Regions from separate parts of the Acetobacter sp. P5B1 genome, predicted to be linked through region 1. Evidence: riboswitches for the same ligand, from Rfam matches in the RefSeq annotation. Region 1 holds a riboswitch; the other holds the start of a gene.

Region 1 (9,811 bases):
CACTATTGAAATGGCGCGTCGTGCCCGTGCGCTGCGGGCGGAAGACAAGCCGGTTATTTCTCTGGCACTGGGGGAGCCGGACTTCCCCACGCCGCCTGCCGTGGTGGAAGCTGCCCATGCGGCGGCTTTGGCCGGGCAGACCAAATATCCGCCGGTTGACGGCACACCGGCCCTGAAAGCCGCTATTGCCCGCAAGTTCACGCGGGAAAACGGTCTGGATTACGCGCCGGATGAGATCATGGTCTCCAATGGCGGCAAGCAGGTGATTTTCAACGCCTTTATGGCGACGTTGAACCCCGGTGATGAAGTGGTTGTGCCTGCACCCTATTGGGTCAGCTATCCGCTAATTGCCCGCATGTTTGGCGGTGTGCCGGTCACGGTGCCGTGCCGTGAGGAAGATGGCTTCAAGCTGAAAGCCGAGGCTCTTGCTGCGGCCCTCACGCCGAAGTCGCGCTGGCTTGTGCTGAACTTTCCCAATAACCCGACCGGTGCGGTGATGACGGCGCAGGAGCTGGAGGCGATTGCTGAAATCGTCCGTCAGTATCCTGATCTTTGGGTTTTGTCGGACGAGATTTACGAGCATCTGGTGTTTGACGGTGTGCGTTCAGCCTCACTGGCTGCTGTGGCACCCGATCTGAAAGACCGCATTATCACGCTGAATGGTGTGTCCAAAGCCTATGCCATGACAGGCTGGCGCGTCGGTTTTGCCGGTGGGCCGAAAGACCTGATTGCCGCCATGCGGGGGGTGCAGGGTAATGCCACGTCCGGCATTTGCACCATTGCGCAGGCTGCTGCTGCGGCGGCGTTGGATGGTCCGGCGGATCTGGTGCAGGAAATGGCCGCAACCTATGGCCGCCGCAGACAGATGGTGGTGGATGCTCTGCGTCGCATTCCCGGTCTGACCTGTGCCATGCCGGAAGGCGCATTTTATGCGTACCCGGGTGTGGCCGGGTGTCTGGGGCGGACCAGCGTGGGCGGTGCCCGGCTGGAAACGGATCATGATTTCGCGCTGGCGCTGCTGGAAGAAGAGTATGTTGCCGCCGTGCCGGGGAGTGCCTTCGGGCAGTCGCCCTACCTGCGTCTGTCTTGTGCCACCAGCGATGCCGACCTGATGGAAGCCTGTCAGCGTCTGGAGCGTTTTGTTAGCAATCTGCGCTGAACAGGTCGCCCTTTTTCTTCAGGATGAAACCGTGCGCAGGAAGCGCACGGTTTTCTTGCCTGCGTTCAGGTAGGCATAATTCTGGGCGCTGTTGTAAATTGTAAAATCATTAGCATTCACAAGCTGAGTCTCTGTATCGAACTCAATGGTGAGTGTCCCTTCCAGCACAAAAATCATTTCATGCCAGCCTTCCGGGTCGGGTTCCGCCACATAGCGTTCCCCCGGTGCAAGAGACCATAGCCACAGCTGCGTATCCTGCCGGGCGGGGGCTGCCCCAAGCAAGGTTGCTTTGCTGGAGGGTGTTTTACCCCGCCACATCACTTCCTCAATGCGGCGTAATTCGCGGTCCGGATTGCTCACCAGTTTGAGAAAGGTTGTGTCCAGTGCTTCTGCCAGACGGTCCAGACTGCCCAGACTGATATTGGCGGTCCCGGCTTCCAGACTCACAATCATGCGGCGGCTGATGCCGGATGCATTGGCCAGAGCTTCCTGACTGAGGCCAGCGTCTTTGCGCAGGCGACGCAGATTTGTCCCCACATATTTCAAAACATCAGATCGTGGGGGTTGATTGTGCATTATAGTGCCCATATACGCTGCTAACTATGATCAAGACTCCACCCGCCTCTGGCTCTCACGTCAAGTTCCTGTCGAAACAGGAGATCATACTTGTCCTGATCACCATGCTGTGGGGGGCAACGTTCCTGATCATCCACCATACCATGGAGCATACTGGCCCGCTGTTTTTTGTGGGCGTACGGTTTCTTACGGCAGGCCTGATGTCTTTGCTGCTGTTCCGCAAATCGCTGGCGGGGATGACACGGTATGAGCTGAAGGCCGGGTGCATGATCGGGGTTGGCGTCTTTCTGGGCTACACCTTCCAGACGCTGGGCCTGAAAACCATTTCCAGCAGTCAGTCCGCTTTTATCACGGCTTTGTACGTGCCGATGGTGCCGTTTTTGCAGTGGGCCGTGCTCAAACGCAGGCCGCATATGATGAGCTGGGTGGGCGTTCTGATTGCTTTCGTCGGTTTGATCTGCCTGACCGGGCCGGACGCCGCCAGCGGCCTGAGCTTCAGCCCCGGTGAGATTGCGACCTTGCTTGGTGCGGTCTCCATAGCGGGTGAAATCATTCTGATCAGCCGCTACGCGCTGCGCGTGGATAGTCGCCGCGTGACCATTGTGCAGTTGCTGGTGGCTGGCATTCTGGCGCTGGCCTTCATGCCGGTAGCGGGGGAACATATCCCGGCTTTCTCATGGGTGTGGGTGGCGTCCGGCGTGGGGCTGGGGGTGATGAGTGCGGTGATCCAGTTCGCTATGAACTGGGCGCAGAAAACCATTTCCGCCACGCGGGCGACGGTTATTTACGCAGGGGAGCCGGTCTGGGCCGGACTTGTGGGGCGTATTGCCGGAGAGCGTCTGCCGCCACTGGCCATAGCGGGCGCTGGGCTGATTGTGCTGGGGGTTCTGGCGAGTGAAATCCGGTTGCCGCGTCGTAAGAAAGACCCTGAACTGCCCTGACAAATCAGCCGTTCAGCACATTGCGGGTCGAACGCCGGGCAATCGCAGAGGCAGCTTCTGTATCGGGGAGCAGGCCGATCAGTTGCAATTCATCACAATACTGGGCCATCTGCTCGCGTAGTGCATGACCCGTCACCGGGCTGATGGCGGGTTGATGATGCAGCATGGCGCGCATGGCGTCGGTGCTGACATCTGCGGAGTCATCGGCGACGAGTGTCGCGGCTTCATCCCGGTGCTGATTGGCCCATTTTGCGGCATCGCGCAGAGCCAGAGTCAACGCGGTTGCAGCATCCGGGTCCGTGTCCAGCGCGGCCTTTGAGGCTCCAAGGATCAGACTGGTGCGGTCCGCATAATGGCCCGTATTGCTGCCAACCAGTTCAGAAAACAGGTCCGCATGGCCGTTCAGCAGTTGCCAGGCCAGCGGGTCATGCGCCACGACGGCATCAATGGTGCGCGCGCGGGCGGAGTCAACCATCTGGTCTGCTGGCATATCAGTCCAGGTAATGCCGCCCATGGCATTAATGCCCTTGCGGCGCATCATGATGGCGAAGAAAAATTTATCCGCAGCATTCTTATCCGGCATGGCCACTGTGCGACCCACAAGCTGGTCCAGCCGGGTGATGTTTGCCCCCCGCCGCACCAGCAGGCGGAACGTGCCGGGCTGAATGCCCAGTATGAGGCTGGCAGGCAGACCGCCATACAGACGAGGGAGCCAGGTTAACGCAGGCGCGACGGCATAGTCCGCTTTACCGGCCGCCAACGCATCCAGTGCCTCATTCCCATTTTGCGGGGTGGAAACGCTTTCCACATCCAGACTGTAGCGGGCAAAAAACCCCTTCTGATACGCCACGGCCAGCACCGGGGCTGTGTCCGAGTGCGGCCAGATCAGCTTGAGTTTGCGATACTGGCCATCCGGCTGCTTGCGTGGTGGCCGATTATGCGCGTGGTGTTCAAACGCACCCACGGCTCCCGCTATGGCCAGCCCGGCAAGGCTGGTCAGAACAATTCGGCGGCGGAAGGCCGGGTCGGAGGAAGGTCCTTGTGCGCTCATGCTTCTTTCTTACCACGCGGGGTTTTCAGCGTCGTCTGCTCATAAAAACATGCAACACAAAAAAAATGAAAAAAGGGGGTTTACGGCACCCCCGGATCACGGTTATACGATGCCTCGCTGATCCCGAATAGCTCAGTTGGTAGAGCAAGCGACTGTTAATCGCTGGGTCGTAGGTTCGAGTCCTACTTCGGGAGCCAGCCTTTCTTCTTAAAATTCAAAATAGATTTTTACGCTGTAAGCTATGGCATTTTGCTATGCAGTTTGCGTCGAGAGGTCTGTTGTTCTGATTCCAGTGGAACGCGTTCTGGCTGACCGTTTCAGTCCCAGACTGCTGCGCTCTTCATGCTTCCCAAAAAATCCGTTCAAAGCATCCGTCATGGCAAATCCGCTGTGGGCGGCGCTATGTGTTTATGAAACCAGAAAGGCTGCTCTTTTCCGTTTCACCCGGAAGAAAGCAGCCTTTTTGTCAGCCTCAGCGCAGAGCGGCGATGCCGGTCAGTTCCACGCGCCAGTCCGGGTTGGCGAGTTTGGCTTCCACGGTGGCGCGGGCAGGTTTGTTGTCACGGTCCAGCCAGGCATCCCATGCCCGGTTCATGCCCGCCATGTCGTTCATATCTGCCAGAAAAATCTGCACGGAGAGCAGGCGGCTTTTATCTGTGCCCGCTTTGGCCAATAGGGCATCAACCTGCCGCAGAATGTCCGCCATCTGCCCTTCTGCATCCGCAGAGGCATCATCTGCGACCTGGCCGGCCAGATGCACCAGTCCGTTATAAATTACTGCGCCTGTCAGGCGTTCTTCGGGGTCAAGGCGTGTAATCGTCATGGGGTTTTCCCTGTGTGTGCAAAATGGTTTCAGACCACCGGCATGTTATCAATCAGCCGGACATCGCCCAGACTGGCGGCGACAAAAAGTCGCGAACCGACCTCAGCCTTTTCAACAGTGCCAAGTGATTTTTCAGAGCGCAGATCCAGATAGTGCACGGTAAAACCCGCATCTTTCAGGGTCTGTGTGCAGTGTTCCAGAGCGGCGGTAACAGGCTGGCCAGCTTTCAGAGCCGCAAGGCAGTCCATCAGAGCCTTCGGCAGATGGCTGGCTTGTTCCCGCTGGGCCGGGGTGAGGCGTTTATTCCGTGAGGATAAAGCCAGATGATCCGCTTCCCGCACGGTGGGAACCGGCAGGATAGTGAGAGGCAGGTCGAGATCCGTCACCACCCGACGGATAATGCAGAGCTGCTGGAAATCTTTTTCCCCAAAAGCCGCGATGTCGGCACGGGTTTGCATGAACAGCTTGGTGACAACTGTTGCAACGCCATCAAAATGGCCGGGCCGGTCTCCGCCGCACAGCATCCGGTCAGGGCCGGACACGCTGATACGGGTGCAAAAGCCGGGCGGGTAGATCTGCGTTTCATCCGGGGCGTACAGAACGTCCACCACGCCGGTTTCTGCCAGAAGCGCTTCGTCGGCCTCCAGACCGCGGGGGTAAAGCTGGAAATCATCCGGGTTGTTGAACTGGATCGGGTTGACGAAGATCGTCACAATCCGGCGGGTGGCTTTGCCGTCCAGTGCGCGCACCAGCGTCAGATGGCCTTCGTGCAAAGACCCCATGGTGGGCACCAGCCCGATTGTTTCACCCTCATGGTGCCACTGCGTGACAATTTCGGCCAGTTCGTGTCTGGTTCTCACAAGCTTCATGACGCATCCCGGTTTGCGATAAAAGGGAAGGACAGCCGCCCGCACGGTTTATGCACGAGAAAACCGAGGAGGGCGGCTGTCCGGCCTGCGCCCGTCTTACTGTGTTTTCAGGAACGGTTCCAGCAGCACCCGGTCCGCAGCGCTCAACCGGCTGGCGGCAGTGCTGGCCTGATGCCAGTATGGATAAAGCAGGGGCGGCAGGCTGGCCTGATTGAGGCGGCTCAACTGGTCTTCCGACAGCACCAGTTCGGCAGCTTTCAGGTTGTCTTTTAGCTGGTCTTCCGTGCGCGCGCCGATAATGACGGACGTAATAGCCGGCCGGTGCATGGTCCATGCCAGAGCGATCTGGGCGGCGGATACGCCATGCTCTTCGCCAACAGCAATCAGCACTTCGACAATATCGAACAGCTTTTCCTTGTCATGCACCGGCGGTTCACCAAAATCTTCAAGCTGGCGGCCCTGCGGGGTGGGCTGGTTACGGCGATACTTGCCGGACAGCAGGCCACCTGCCAGCGGACTCCAGACCTGCACCCCAAGCCCCTGATCAACAGCGGCGGGCAGTAGTTCATACTCCGCATCCCGCGCCTGCAGGGAGTAATAAATCTGCTGGGAGACAGGGGCAATCAGCCGGTTCCGTTCAGCGACGGAAAGCGTTTTCATCACCTGCCATGCGGAGAAATTGGAAACGCCTGCATAGCGGATTTTGCCCGCACGGGTCAGGGTATCCAGCGCTTCCAGCGTTTCATCCAGTGGGGTAAGGCCGTCCCATTCATGCAGATAGTACAGATCAATATGGTCCCGGCCCAGACGCTTCAGGCTGGCTTCACACGCGGCAATCAGATGCAGGCGGGAAGAGCCTTCCCCATTCGGACCGTCCTGCATGCGAAAGCGGGCTTTGGTCGTCACCAGAGTTTCCTGCGAGCGACCTTTCAGGGCTTCTCCCAGAATGGTTTCAGACTCTCCGGTGGAATAGACGTCTGCTGTATCAAACATGTTGATGCCAGCATCCAGACACAGGTCAATCAGGCGGCGGGCCCCCGCTGTATCGGTATTGCCGGTTTTGGCAAAAGAGCCTTTGCCCCCGAATGTCATGGTGCCAAGGGTAAAGGCGGAAATACGCAGGCCGGACCGACCGAGCTGGCGATACTGCATCATTCTGTTCTCCGTGCGTGTGGCGGGTAAGGTATGAGCCCCTTGAGAGCTGACGGCTCAGGGCCTTTGTTTCAAGAGTGCAGGGCTGCGTACACAGTGTTTTGACATCTCCCGGAGAGCCTGCTTAACAGGACGCGATGGTTCCCGCTTTGGGATGAAAAGGGAAGTACGGTGAGAACTCCGCTGTTTCTTGGCCGTCGCTGCCCCCGCAACTGTATGTGACATCAGGCTTGTTCCAGCACTCTGCCACAGGGTGTTGTACCACTGGAGACCTCTCCGGGAAGGTATGGAACGAGTGAGAAGCCCCCGGAAAACCGGTGGTTTTGTGTCATCAGCCAGGAGACCTGCCATCTGATTTCTGGAGTGTCATGCCTGGCGGGGTGTCCAGTGCGTGATGGCGCGTTGCGATGCGCGCTACCGTCTGGCTTGTCCGGGCGGCCTTGGAACTGCACCCCCATGCCGCTTTGTGCGGTGTGTTGCCTGAAGGGTGTTCATGTCGGCCGCATTTTCTGCACCTGTGGTCAAAGGATGGTGTCCCGGCCTGTTTGCGCCCATGCAGGCGGCGGACGGCTGGCTGGTGCGCGTGCGTCCGCCTCTGGGCCGGATGACAGCAGCGCAGGCCCATCTGCTGGCAGATGTTGCGGAACAGGACGGCAATGGACAGATCAGCCTGACCAACCGGGGCAACGTGCAACTGCGCGGCTTTAGTCTGGAAGCAGCGCACGCTTTCCCGCAGCGTATGATTGCGGCTGGTCTGGGACAGGCTGACCCGGAAACCGAGCGACGCCTTGCTCTTCAGGTTTCTCCTCTGGCGGGGATAGATCCTGCCTGTGCGACAGAGACTATGCTGTGTGCTGACGCTCTACGGAGCGGCTTGATAGACCATCCGTCTCTTTCTGCCCTGCCTGATAAATTTGGTTTTTGCGTTGATGGCGGCGGATTTTTCCCGACAGGATCTCTGCGTGCCGATATTATGCTTCAGGCTGTTGAAAGCACGGCATCCTCAGAGGCTGGCTGGCGCGTGGTGTGTGGGAGTAGCTGCTCAGAGCCGCAGACCGTGCATGAGGGCGTGCAGATAGCCCTTGCTCTGGCGGAGGCTTTTGTAAAACGCGGTGAAACGCAGCGGCCTCTTCGCGAGCCAGCTATCGGGAAACAGCTGTTTGCAGAAATTGGACTTAGGGGCGTGTCAGCCGCCGGGGCAGAAATGCAGAACGGAAGCCTTCTTGCCGCGCGGGCAGGCCATCTGACAGGCTCAGCTTATGCTGCCGTAGCGCCGCTAGGGCGTCTGACGGCTACAACGCTTCGCGCCTGTGCGCACGTTGCGCAGCAAGGAGATGGCGTGTTGCGGATGACGGCATGGTCTGGGCTTGTTTTTGCCGGTCTGAAAAAAAATCCTGAAATTTCTGGAATGATCACGCACCCTGATGATGCACGCCTGCGCGTTTATGCCTGCATTGGCGCGCCGGGATGTGCGCAGGCTGCTGGAGATGTGGGGCGCGATGCGCTGGTCCTTGCGCCGTTCCTGCCGGATAAAGCCGATCTGCATGTATCGGGCTGTCGTAAGGGCTGTGCGCATCCCGGTGCCGCAACGGTCACGCTGGTTGCCGGGAGTGAGGGCTATGGCATGGTGCTGCAGGGCACGGCCAGCGATGAGCCGATTTGTATTCTGCCAAAAACTGAAGATGTAAGAGCTTTTTTGCAGGCTCTGCCTAAAGGAGACGTTTGAATATGCAGGCTTATGATTATATTCGGGATGGAGCCGCTATTTATAAACGCTCCTTTGCCACCATCCGGGCAGAAGCGGACCTGCGCGGCTTTTCGCCTGAGCAGGCGCAAATCGTCGTCCGGATCATTCATGCATGCGGCATGGTGGATGTGGCGCAGTCTGTGGCGATGACGGAGGATTTCGTCTCTTCAGCAAGAGCATCCCTTAAAAAATCCTGTGCTATTCTTTGTGATTCCGAGATGGTCGCGCATGGTATTACCCGTGCCCGTCTGCCTGCGGAGAATGAGGTCGTGTGTACCCTGCGGGATACCCGCACACCGGAACTGGCTAAGGAGATTGGCAATACGCGCTCCGCTGCCGCGCTGGATTTGTGGGGGGAGAAACTGGCCGGGGCCGTGGTAGCAATCGGTAATGCCCCCACGGCGTTGTTCCACTTGCTGGAACTTCTGGATGCCGGTGCACCGAAGCCTGCGGCTATTATCGGTTTGCCAGTCGGCTTTGTGGGCGCTGCGGAATCCAAGGACGCTCTTGCAAAAAGACACGATGTTCCATGGCTGGTTGTGCACGGGCGGCTGGGAGGCAGCGCCATGGCCGCGGCGGCCGTGAACGCACTTGCAAGTGAGGTTGAGTGATGGCGCACGGCACGTTGCATGTGGTGGGTGTCGGGCCGGGTGACCCGGACCTGATGACGCTACGGGCAGTGAAAGTCCTGCAAGCAGCACCGGCGGTGGCGTATTTCTGTCGGCATGACACGCAGGGTCATGCCCGGCGTATTGCACAGGCGCATATTGCCCCAACCACGCAGGAAATCCGGCTGGCGTATCCGTTTACAACCGAGATTTCCGTCAAAGATCCCGCATATCATACGGACATGAACGCGTTTTATGACCGCTGCGCGCAGGATCTGGCCACCGTTCTGGAACAGGGGAAGGATGTGGCTCTGCTCTGCGAAGGTGATCCCTTTCTGTATGGCTCAGCTATGTATCTGTTTGACCGCTTGCGCAGCCGGTTTGCAACGCAGGTTGTGCCGGGCATTTCCGCCATGAGCGGATGCTGGTCACAGGCGGCGCGGCCTATGACGCATGGGGATGATGTGTTGTGCGTGCTGCCCGCCACCATGCCGGAAGAGGATCTGGCGCACTGGCTGGAAAAGGCCGATGCCGCTGTGGTGATGAAGATTGGCCGCAATATGCCAAAATTACGTAAGGCGCTGACACAGGCAGGGCGTTTGCCAGAAGCTGTTTATGTGGAACGCGGCACACAGCCAGAGGCGCGGTGTTTGCCTCTGGCAGAGCAGGAAGGGCCTGCGCCCTATTTTTCACTGGCGTTGGTTCCTGGCAGAAAGGGTGTCCGATGACGGGGTCTGTCAGCATTATCGGGCTGGGACCGGGCAATGTGCTACAGCGCACGCCACAGGCTAATCAGGCGCTCAGTCGGGCGACGGATCTGGTTGGCTATGGGCCGTATGTGGAGCGCGTTGAGGCGCCTGCATCAGTTGTGCGGCACAGTTCGGA
Region 2 (9,811 bases), on a different contig from region 1:
ATGCCGTGCTGCTGTGCGCCGGGCTGCCTATCCTGGGCCACTACGCCATCCGGATTGTCAGGAACTGGTTCCGCCTGCACTTCTTCCCCACCACGCGGCTGGATATTGGCGCGCAGGCCTCCATCCTGAATATTCTGACCTACAGCGCGTGGATCGTCATCGGGCTGTGCATGGCCTCCGCTCTCGGGGTCACGGTCAAGAGCATGACATGGGTTGTCAGCGCCCTGTCCGTTGGTATCGGTTTTGGCTTGCAGTCCATTGTGCAGAACTTTGTGTCCGGCATTATTCTTATGGCCGAACGCCCCGTCTCCATTGGGGATGTGGTCGATATTGCCGGGGCGCATGGTGAGGTCGCGCGCATCAGCGTGCGGTCCACCAATATCAAACTGGCTGATGGCTCCACGATGATTGTGCCAAACTCACAATTCATCACCTCCGCAGTGCGCAACGCCACGCGGGCGGAAAAGCCGGGCGTGTTCACCATCCCGCTGCAGGTACCGTTTACGTCTGATCTGCACAAAGCCATGAATGTGATGACCTGCACGCTGGCAGGCTGCGAAAATGTGGAAGACCAGCCTGTGCCAACCGCCAGCATCACCTCCGTGACGGACGGCTCCGCCGTTCTGACCGGCACCGCCCGCGCCCGTGTAGGGATGGACACTGCCACAGTGCGCAGTGAGGCCCTGTTTGCCTTGTGGCAGGCCTTTCAGGACAATCAGATACCCGTCACGGTGCCCAGCACCCTCATCCAACCCGCAAAGTAGAACAAAAAAGGCCGGGCTTCTCATCCGGCCTTTTCTTTTTAGAAATCCGCCTGCGCACTGATGGAGAAGGACCGGGGCGCACCGAGCATGACCTCACTCGGGTAGCTGGTGTCCGCCCACTGGATAAAGTGCTTGTTGCCAATATTGTCGATGCGGCCATAGACCGTAATGTTTTTATAGGCATGCCAGCCTGCAAAAACATTGACCAGCGCATAATCCTTCAGAGACAGCGTATTCGCATAGTCCCCTTTGCGAGCCGACACGTAGCGCATCCCCGCCCCCAGATCGAGCGGCAGATCCCCCACACGGGACCAGATAGCCCACAGATTAGCCGTAACAGCAGGCACATCTGGCACCTGATTGCCCGATGCATCGACCGAGGCGCTGGGATGAAATGACCCGTAGCGGGAATAGGTGTAGGCCACGTTGCCGGACAGGCTCCAGTGCCGGTTGAGGGACAAATCACCCTGCCATTCCACCCCACGCGATTTCTGCACACCGGCGGTCGCTACCGTATCCGGCCCGGTAGAAACCAGCATGCGGGTCCGCCTGATGTCATACAGCGCCAGCGTGGTGGTGAAGCGTCCGTCCCACAGGCTAGCTTTTACGCCAATTTCGCCCTGCCGGGAGTGGCTGAGGCGGGTGAACTGCCCCCGGTTAACCAGAAACAGGTTGGAGCCCGGCGGATCTTCCCCTGTCGTATAAACCCCATATACGCTGATGTTTTTCGTAATATCGAACACTGGCCCGATGCGGAAATTATCCGGGTTATAATGGCCTTTGAAACTTGTAGCCGCGTTAAACTGCCCGGCCTGCGTGTAGTTCTGCCGGTCGAGCGAAAGCCAGTCATACCGGAAACCGCCCACCAGCCGCAGATTATCGCGAATGGTCAGAACATCTTCCAAAAACAGCCCTGCCTGCACCATCGTGGTGGGAGATTTCATGAAGGGATATTCCCCCGCAAAAGACCCAAGCTGCGTGGATTCCGGGCTGGCCAGAGACACACTGTCCGCATAATCCGCCGAAGGAAAACCACGGTTGCGGATAAAGCGCAGATAATAGGCATCCCCACCCAGCACAAAACGGTTCTTCATACCGAAGACGGAAAAATCAAACTGCGCGTGCAGCGTATCCCCAACCTGATGCTGGTTTTGATACACATAAAACCGGTCTCGCCCGATACGCCCCGGCGCAATGGCATTGCCTGCGGCGTCCGTGCTGCCGGGGCTGTTGAGGTAGGTCAGGCTTTCCGCATTATTCCAGCGCCGTTTGGAATAAATGAAGTAGCTGCTGTTATGAAACAGAACATGGCTGTTCACCCGCCAGTCCAGATGCAAAGTGGGCGTGGCGTTGACGGACCCGGCCTTACCATCCCGCACGTTATAATACCGCCAGAGGGATGCACGGGTAATGCCCAGCCCCTTACTGGAACTCAGCAGACCGCCCACACGCCCGCCCGTCTGGGAAAGATCCACCAGCGGTGTACCGTAATAGGTAGAAAGCCGGTCTGTCAGATAATCCATGCTCAGCCGGGCAGTGAATTTGGATGTCGGCTTCCAGAGCAGGGTTGTCGTGAAATCATCCGAGTGCGGATCAGCCCCTTTTACAAACCCGTCAGAAGACGTGCGGCTGAAGTCCGTACGCAATGCCAGCGTTTGCGTAATGGGCACAGAGCCACCTATGCCCGCATTCCATGTATTGAAACTGCCATAGGAGATAAGCGCATTGGCGTGGGGGCCATCAAAGGTCGGGTTTCGGGTACGCATGTCCACCGTGCCACCCACAGCCCCCTGCCCATACAACACGGAGGACGGGCCTTTGAGCACCTGCACACTTTCCAGATTGAAGCTGTTCTGGGGCCGGTTGATCATGGTGGTGGGGCCAAAATACTGGCCGTCATGCAGCACCAAGATCTGGTTCCCGGTAAAACCGCGCATCATCAGCTGCGCCGGGCTACCCGGAGACCCACCGGACGAAACACCGGGGGCGCTGTCTGCTGCCGCCTCGGCCTGCGCATAGCCACGCTGCATCATCAGATCATGGGACACGACATTAATGGTGCCCGGTGTGTGCTGGATGGAAAGCCCCAGTTTGCCACCGACGGCTGGCACGGCCTGAAGCGGCGCTGTCTTGCCGTAAGCGGTAATATATTCCGCGCCTGCCGCCGTCATGGCGGGCACAGGGGMTTCCTGCTTTTTWTGCTGAGGACCTCTGTTTTTTTTCAAAGGTCTGGCATCAGGATTTCCCGATCCCTCGGGTGTTGCCGCATAGACGATGGAAACGGAATTCAGGCCCAGCAGGAGACTGAGGGCGTAAGAGAGTGGACGCACGGGGTTCGCTCCAAAAAACGTCACCGCGGTGGAAGCACTGAGCAAACCGTGCCTCGCCGCCACATCACCCCGTATGGCAGCTCCGTCCGTGACTTTCGGGCAATGGCAGGTCTCCTGGCTCGCTGGTCTTCGGATCTCGCAGCGGCCTTCCCCCCCATGTCCCACACGGGGAGTGGCATGGATGCCGCAAATCCTCTCAGCTTACAGTTGCGGGGGCAGCATCGGCTTGAACCGATTTCCCTCTTAGCCCTCCGACTGCACACACAGCCTGAAGGCACCATAGCTGGGTGCAGCGTAAACATGCTCCGCAAAAGCTTGTCAACGAAAGTGCGGCTACACGCATGATAAAAAACGACCCCTAATTCCTGCTGTTGCGAAAAACCGGGTTTGCGTACACTCTGCCCGCATCAGTCAACAGCCCCGCGCAAGCGGGTTAAAAGGGAAGACCGTAGGCCGTTAAGCACGGCTCAGTCGGTCGCTGCTCCCGCAACTGTAGGCGGTATGTCTGGGCCTTTTCTGCCACGCGGCAGGCCACTGGTGAACAACCGGGAAGGTAAGGCTCAGATGCGTATCCGCGAGCCAGGAGACCTGCTGTTGTCGTTCAGGACCGTGCCGCCGGGCGGGATGTACCGGAAGGCAGGAGTAAACACAGTGAGACCGTTCTCGCCCCTTTCCTCTTTGCCCCGCCCATATCGGACGGCTGAGGCTTACCACCCGGCTTTTGTCAGACTGCTGCACTCATGCCCGCCCCGTTTCCATGCCCTGCAGGCCGCCCGTCTGGCTTTGCTGCCACCCCCGGAGCAGGAAGACGTTATTGCACGCAACGGCCAAGCGCTTTTCCTGAAACTGACACCCCGCCTGCCCGCCACACACCGGGAACGCGGGGCCATGCTGGAAGAGGCTTTTCGCCCCCTTCTGCTAACGGCCACTGAGTATCTCGAAGCCATGCCTTCGTTCACTCTGGATATGGCACCCAAGGCCGCACAGCAGATTGTGCAGGCCTATGTGGCCGTGCATTGGGCACGCGGCGCACAGGCCGCCGCCATGGCTTTGTATAACGCCCCCGCATGAAGGCACTCCGCAGAGCGCTTTATCTGACGCACAGATGGCTGGGGCTTGGCATGGGGCTGCTGATGGCAGGCTGGTGCGCGTCCGGCATTGTCATGCTCTGGCACACATGGCCTCAGCCGGATGACCGTGCCCTTGCCCATGGTCCGGCAGAAATCCAGTGGCCTGCACACCTTCCGAATTTACGTGATCTCGACAGGAATAAACGCTTTCAGGCGTTCCAGATCAGCATGGTTGGGCAGGAACCCGCTCTGACGCTCACCCCGGAAAACGGGCCGCCTTTTGCGCTTGATCTGCGCACAGGCCTTGCGGGCCGCATTCCCCCGGCAGATGCTGCCACCAGCGCCCTACGCTATGCCCGCACGACTGGCACACAAGGTCAGCCAGTGTTTGACGGCCTCACCACGGACGACCAGTGGGTTCTGGATACTCATGGCCGGGAACATGGATTTTATCGTTTTCTCTTCCCGGACGTTCCCCACACGCAGGTTTACGTCTCCTCTCTGACAGGCGAGGTCATGCAGGCTACAACCCGCACGACCCGCGTATGGGCATGGGTTGGCGCTATCCCACACTGGCTCTATCCGGCAGTGCTGCGCAAACATCCCTCTCTCTGGCAGCAGGTCGTGATTGTTCTGTCTGGCACAGGCGTTTTTCTGACGGTTACCGGGTTGTGGATTGGCGTTCTGCGGCTCCGGCGCAAGTCCCCTTTTACGCCTTACCGGGGGTGGCATTGTGTCCATCATCTCAGTGGAACGATGTTTGGCGTGCTGGCCCTGCTCTGGGTAACAACCGGGCTGCTCAGCATGTCACCGGGCGGCCTGTTCCACAGCAAACCGGACGCGGTGAACCCGTTGCGCGTGACCGGCACCGTGACGGGTGCAGAGATTCAGGCTCTGCTTTCCCGGCTTGACACCGCAGCCCCTACCGGCTGGACCGGCGTGAAAAGCACCTTGCTGGACGGGCATGTTTTCCTGCAAGCCCTGCAAAAATCTGGCTTTCAAAGGCTGCACGAAACACTCGCCCCCGCCCCTCTCACCAAAGGGCAACTTGTCCAGTTTCTACGTCCTGCAGGCTTGCTTAAAACAGCAGAGAGCCTGACCCTCCTCACCAGCGCAGACGCCTATTACTTCAGCCGCCCCACGCATAAACGGCATTTTCCCGTCTGGCGTGCGCAGGCCGCAGACGGCACCTTGATCTATCTGGATGCACAATCCGGCGCGGCGCTGGCCATGCTGGATCAGCCAGCCCGCCAGTCGCGCTGGCTGGTTTACGGGTTTCACGATCTCGATTTCTGGCCGTGGTTGCGTGACGCCCCCACACATTGGAGCATAGCCTTGCCGCTCCTGAGTGGCGTGCTGTGCGTGTTTCTGTCAGGCGTCATTATCGGTATCCGACGCCTCAGACTGATACGCCTCAGTCGGATGAAAAGGCCCGGCTGACCAGCCTGACAGAGTTTTTAAACAGCCCTTACTGCGTCACAACAAAATCAAGCTGATAAGACGCCTGATCCGCTGAGCGTTTTTGCCCCTGCACCTGAATGCCCGGGTCTTGCGGTTGCAGGCAGTTCACCAGATACACCGTATCTGCTCCGGCCCCGTGATTGGTATAGGCCAGATGATAAGCACCTTTTTGCAAAACGCGCGGCACAGAAAACTGGAGAGCAATCACCCCCTCCCCGCCTTTTATGGCAGAGAGCGTGGGGAAGCTGGCTGATACTGTCTGCAAGGCAACCGGCTTTCCGTTCAGCGTAACACTCAGAGAATAAGCAGTTTGGGCCGCATAGGCCTGCTGTTCCGCCGCCGAAATCACGCCATCCCTATTCCGGTCAATCTGCGGGATCACCCGCCCCGCCACATCCACGCCGGGTGTCAGGCGCAGGCGGAGCGTCACGCCCTCCCGCGCCAGATCTACAGTTGTGGCCTGCAAATATTCATCCAGCCGGTGCGCCGAAGCAGGATGAACGCCGGCCAGACACACCAGCCCGCCAATAAATACTGCTTTGGGTAAGGTCATGCACACACTCATTTGACGGTAAACCGGCTGCCGTAACTGTTCGTCGGGTCCCGATAGACCGTATGCACATGCAGGGTCGGGTCACCCCCTACGCCCTGCGAAGAAAACTCAATAACCAGATGCGGCCCCTGAATACGGTAATACGAGGAGCCGTTACGGTCCGGCGCATGGGTGGTCGGGCCACTCCATGCAAACCATGTTTCATTGAGATCGCTCTCAATTTCTTTCAGGCGCGGAGCGGCATAAACCGGATTGATAATGCCTGCCCATTCACTGATAACATCCAGCAGCAGCGTTTTCTGCGCCGCCGTCATGGCCGAACCTTTCAGCCCTTCCGGCACAATGGTTTCGCCATCATGCCCCGGCCCCATCACCAGATCCTCCACTTTATACGGCAGAATGGCCTGTTTGCGCTGGGCGGGCGTCAGCGCGTCCAGCAGGGCAAAAGCCTTGTCGTTCTCGCCGGCCAGAACACGCACGGTCTTGCCACCGGCCTGATACACAGCAGGTTGCGCGCCCGTCAGAGTGGGCGTCATCACGCCATGTGCGCCATCAATCACAATATTCAGGCCCAGATGATGGCCACCAAACTGCACCATCCACGGCGTTGTGGCACTCGGTTCCCCAAAAACAGCGATGGTGTAAACAGCTTTCCCGGAGGCAAAATTTGTGCCTGCATCCGTCAAAGCCTGATCCGAACCCATGATATCCTGTACTTTCTGAAACCCTTTCTCGCTCAAAAGGGTTTTCAGAAGCGCCATGGCCGCCGCGCGTTGCGGCTCCGTCAGGCTGCCCATCTGGCGGCCGGGGCGCGGCACGTCGCTTACCGGGAAGTTGGACCACATGGCCTTGCCGTATTGCTCACCAAGAAAACCACCCGGCGGCCCCATACCCGGTCCGCGCGCTACGGGAGCATTTGCGTTGGCGCTCGTCACCGGTTCAGCCGGGCCACCCGGTGTTGTGCGACGGAAGCGCGCCAGCACAGCAGACTTTTGCGCCACAAACGGAAACTGCACCGTGGCTTTCCCCTGTGCATCGAACGTAGCGAGAAAGGCCTGCGCCGCGGCCACGCCCTTTTGTGTCTGCTGCACAGGTCCCTCCTCCTCAGTGGAGGCCGCAACGGCTGGCTGCACCATCTGAGCCGCGAGAGAAGGTGCAGCCAGCAGCAATCCTGCCGCCACAACAAAAGTCTTTTGCATGAAACGCACTCCGCGCCCGCAGCCGGGCAATTTTAACAACTCTTCTGTGCTGCACAGACTGCCTTCCAATTCTGGCGGGATCAAGGTGCTTCCCCTATGGTCTGTCAGGCGTAGAGTTCAGTCTCTTAATAACAGGAGCTTTCCATGCCTTTCCGTGCTTCTCTGAAGCCTGTTCTGGCCCACCGCACACAAACACTGTGTCTGGCGGCAGCTGTTCTGGCAGTCTCCGCCCCCCTCCTTCGCCCCACAAACGCCCACGCCACCAGTTGCGCCGATCTGGCCCGGCAGGCCTTGCCCGATACCACGTTTACAACCGTGCAGACGGTGGAAGCCGGGCAATGGCAGGCCCCCCAGACGCAGCTGACGCGCATTATGTCAGCACCCGGCATGAATGTAGCGGGCAAACCCACACGCGGCAGCATCCCGGCTTTTTGCCGGGTTGCCGCAACGCTGCATCCCTCGTCTGACTCCGCCATCCGCCTTGAAGTCTGGATGCCGCTGAAGGGCTGGAATGGGCGTTTTCTGGGCATTGGGAATTTCGGCTGGGCTGGCTCGCTGATGTATCAGGGCATGGAAACCGGCGTGAGCGAAGGCTACGCCGTGGCCAGCACGGATACCGGGCATGATAGCAGCACACCGGAAGGACAAGGCGGCCGCTTCACCCTCGGCCATCCGGAAAAAATGGTGGATTACGCCTACCGCGCTGACCACCTGATGACCACTACCGCCAAAACGCTGATCCATAGTTTCTACGGGCAGAACGCCAGCCATGCCTACTGGATTGGCTGCTCGCTGGGCGGCCTTGAGGGGCTGATTGAAGCCAAACGCTTCCCCGAGGATTATGACGGCATTGTTGTAGGCGCACCGCCCAACCCGATTGTGAATTTCAACGCCGAGCAGCTCTGGGCCGGGTGGATGAGCTACCATAACCCCGCCCTGCGTGTGCCGCGCGAAAAATTCCAGCTTTTGAACAAGGCTGTGATGAACGCCTGCGCAACGCCTGTTGGCAAAAAGCAGGGGTTTCTGGATGAACCTGACGCCTGCCATTTTGAACCCAAAGACCTGCTCTGCAAGGGCGCGGACACCACCAGCTGCCTGACGGCGTCTGAAGTGCAGTCTGCTGAACAGATTTATCAGGGACCAGTCAACCCGCGCACGCATCAGGTTCTTTTCCCCGGCCCGGCCAAAGGTAGCGAGGACGGTTTTTCTGCGGACGGCAAAGCCTTCCCGGTAGCACTTGATCTTTTCAAATACGCAGCATTCCAGAACCCGAACTGGGACTGGACGACCCTGAACTGGGACACCGATATTGCCAAAGCCACGCAGGCCGTCGGCCCGCTGCTCCATGTGGATGACAACCTGACCCCGTTCTTCCGGCATGGTGGCAAACTGCTGATGTATATTGGCTGGAATGACGGGCACAACCCGGAACAGCTGGCTGAGTATTATCAGGCTGTGATGAAAAATGCTGGTGGCAGCGCAAAGGATGCCATGCGTCTGATCACCATCCCCGGCATGGGCCACTGCTATGGCGGGGCTGGGTGTGACACGTTCAGCAAACTGGGCGCGATTGATAACTGGGTGAGCCACCAGACCGCTCCGGACAAACTGATTGCCGCCCGCGTGGAAGACGGCAAAGTGACCCGCACCCGCCCCCTTTGCGCCTGGCCCGCCGTTGCCCGCTACGATGGTAAAGGCAGCATGGACGATGCGGCGAGTTTTGCATGTGTGATGCCCGCAAAAGCGAGCTGACACACACCATCCAAAAGCAGTTCAGGCTGACCCATCCTATCATGGGTCAGCCTGAAAACTGGTTTTCTTCACTCTGGCTTTTGCACTAACAGAGTGAAGAAAACCCATTATTCCCGCAGAAAATTCTTCCAGTGCTTAGTGATGCGGTTCCTCATGCACCATATCCAGATCGGCAAAGCGTGTGTATTCGCCTTCAAAGAACAGATGCACGACGCCGGTGGGGCCATGACGCTGTTTTTCCAGAATGAGTTCGGCCTTGTTATGCACAAGGCTCATCTTGCGCTGCCAGTCATCAAGTGCTGCTGAGTATTTCTCCATGGAATCAAATGCTGTTTCCTTGGGCATACGCTGCTGGAGATAGTATTCGTCTCGATACACAAACATCACGGAATCCGCGTCCTGCTCAATCGAGCCCGATTCACGCAAATCCGAAAGCATCGGGCGTTTATCTTCGCGGCTTTCCACCTGACGGGAGAGCTGGGAGAGCGCGATAACCGGCACTTCCAGCTCCTTCGCAATTGCCTTCAGTCCCTGTGTGATCATGGAAATTTCCAGAACACGACTTTCCGGGCGGGTACCAACGGAGGGGCGCATCAGCTGGAGATAATCGACCACCACAAGGCTTAAGCCGCGCGTCCGCTTCAGGCGGCGGCAGCGGGTTCGCATGGCGGAAAGGGAGATG

Evidence for each region. A riboswitch is a leader RNA that binds a small molecule or an ion and turns the genes downstream of it on or off. The one in region 1 is predicted to bind cobalamin.
Region 2: another riboswitch for cobalamin. It lies ahead of KP703_RS10280 (TonB-dependent siderophore receptor); the one in region 1 lies ahead of cobG (precorrin-3B synthase).

Annotation. Positions count from the first base shown of each region.
Region 1 is NZ_JACRVS010000007.1:85,065-94,875, reverse strand. It holds gene KP703_RS06245 (pyridoxal phosphate-dependent aminotransferase) at 1-1,159, shown strand, start outside; gene KP703_RS06240 (helix-turn-helix domain-containing protein) at 1,178-1,735, opposite strand; gene KP703_RS06235 (DMT family transporter) at 1,762-2,676, shown strand; gene KP703_RS06230 (ABC transporter substrate-binding protein) at 2,681-3,727, opposite strand; tRNA gene KP703_RS06225 (tRNA-Asn) at 3,849-3,924, shown strand; gene KP703_RS06220 (RidA family protein) at 4,200-4,550, opposite strand; gene panC (pantoate--beta-alanine ligase) at 4,580-5,419, opposite strand; gene KP703_RS06210 (aldo/keto reductase) at 5,516-6,571, opposite strand; cobalamin riboswitch at 6,693-6,938, shown strand; gene cobG (precorrin-3B synthase) at 7,065-8,297, shown strand; gene KP703_RS06200 (precorrin-8X methylmutase) at 8,300-8,929, shown strand; gene KP703_RS06195 (precorrin-2 C(20)-methyltransferase) at 8,929-9,654, shown strand; gene cobJ (precorrin-3B C(17)-methyltransferase) at 9,651-9,811, shown strand, end outside.
Region 2 is NZ_JACRVS010000015.1:34,288-44,098, forward strand. It holds gene KP703_RS10275 (mechanosensitive ion channel domain-containing protein) at 1-764, shown strand, start outside; gene KP703_RS10280 (TonB-dependent siderophore receptor) at 803-2,935, opposite strand; cobalamin riboswitch at 3,181-3,391, opposite strand; cobalamin riboswitch at 3,493-3,705, shown strand; gene KP703_RS10285 (hypothetical protein) at 3,746-4,165, shown strand; gene KP703_RS10290 (PepSY domain-containing protein) at 4,162-5,604, shown strand; gene KP703_RS10295 (hypothetical protein) at 5,633-6,178, opposite strand; gene KP703_RS10300 (DUF3500 domain-containing protein) at 6,187-7,377, opposite strand; gene KP703_RS10305 (tannase/feruloyl esterase family alpha/beta hydrolase) at 7,522-9,129, shown strand; gene KP703_RS10310 (replicative DNA helicase) at 9,265-9,811, opposite strand, start outside.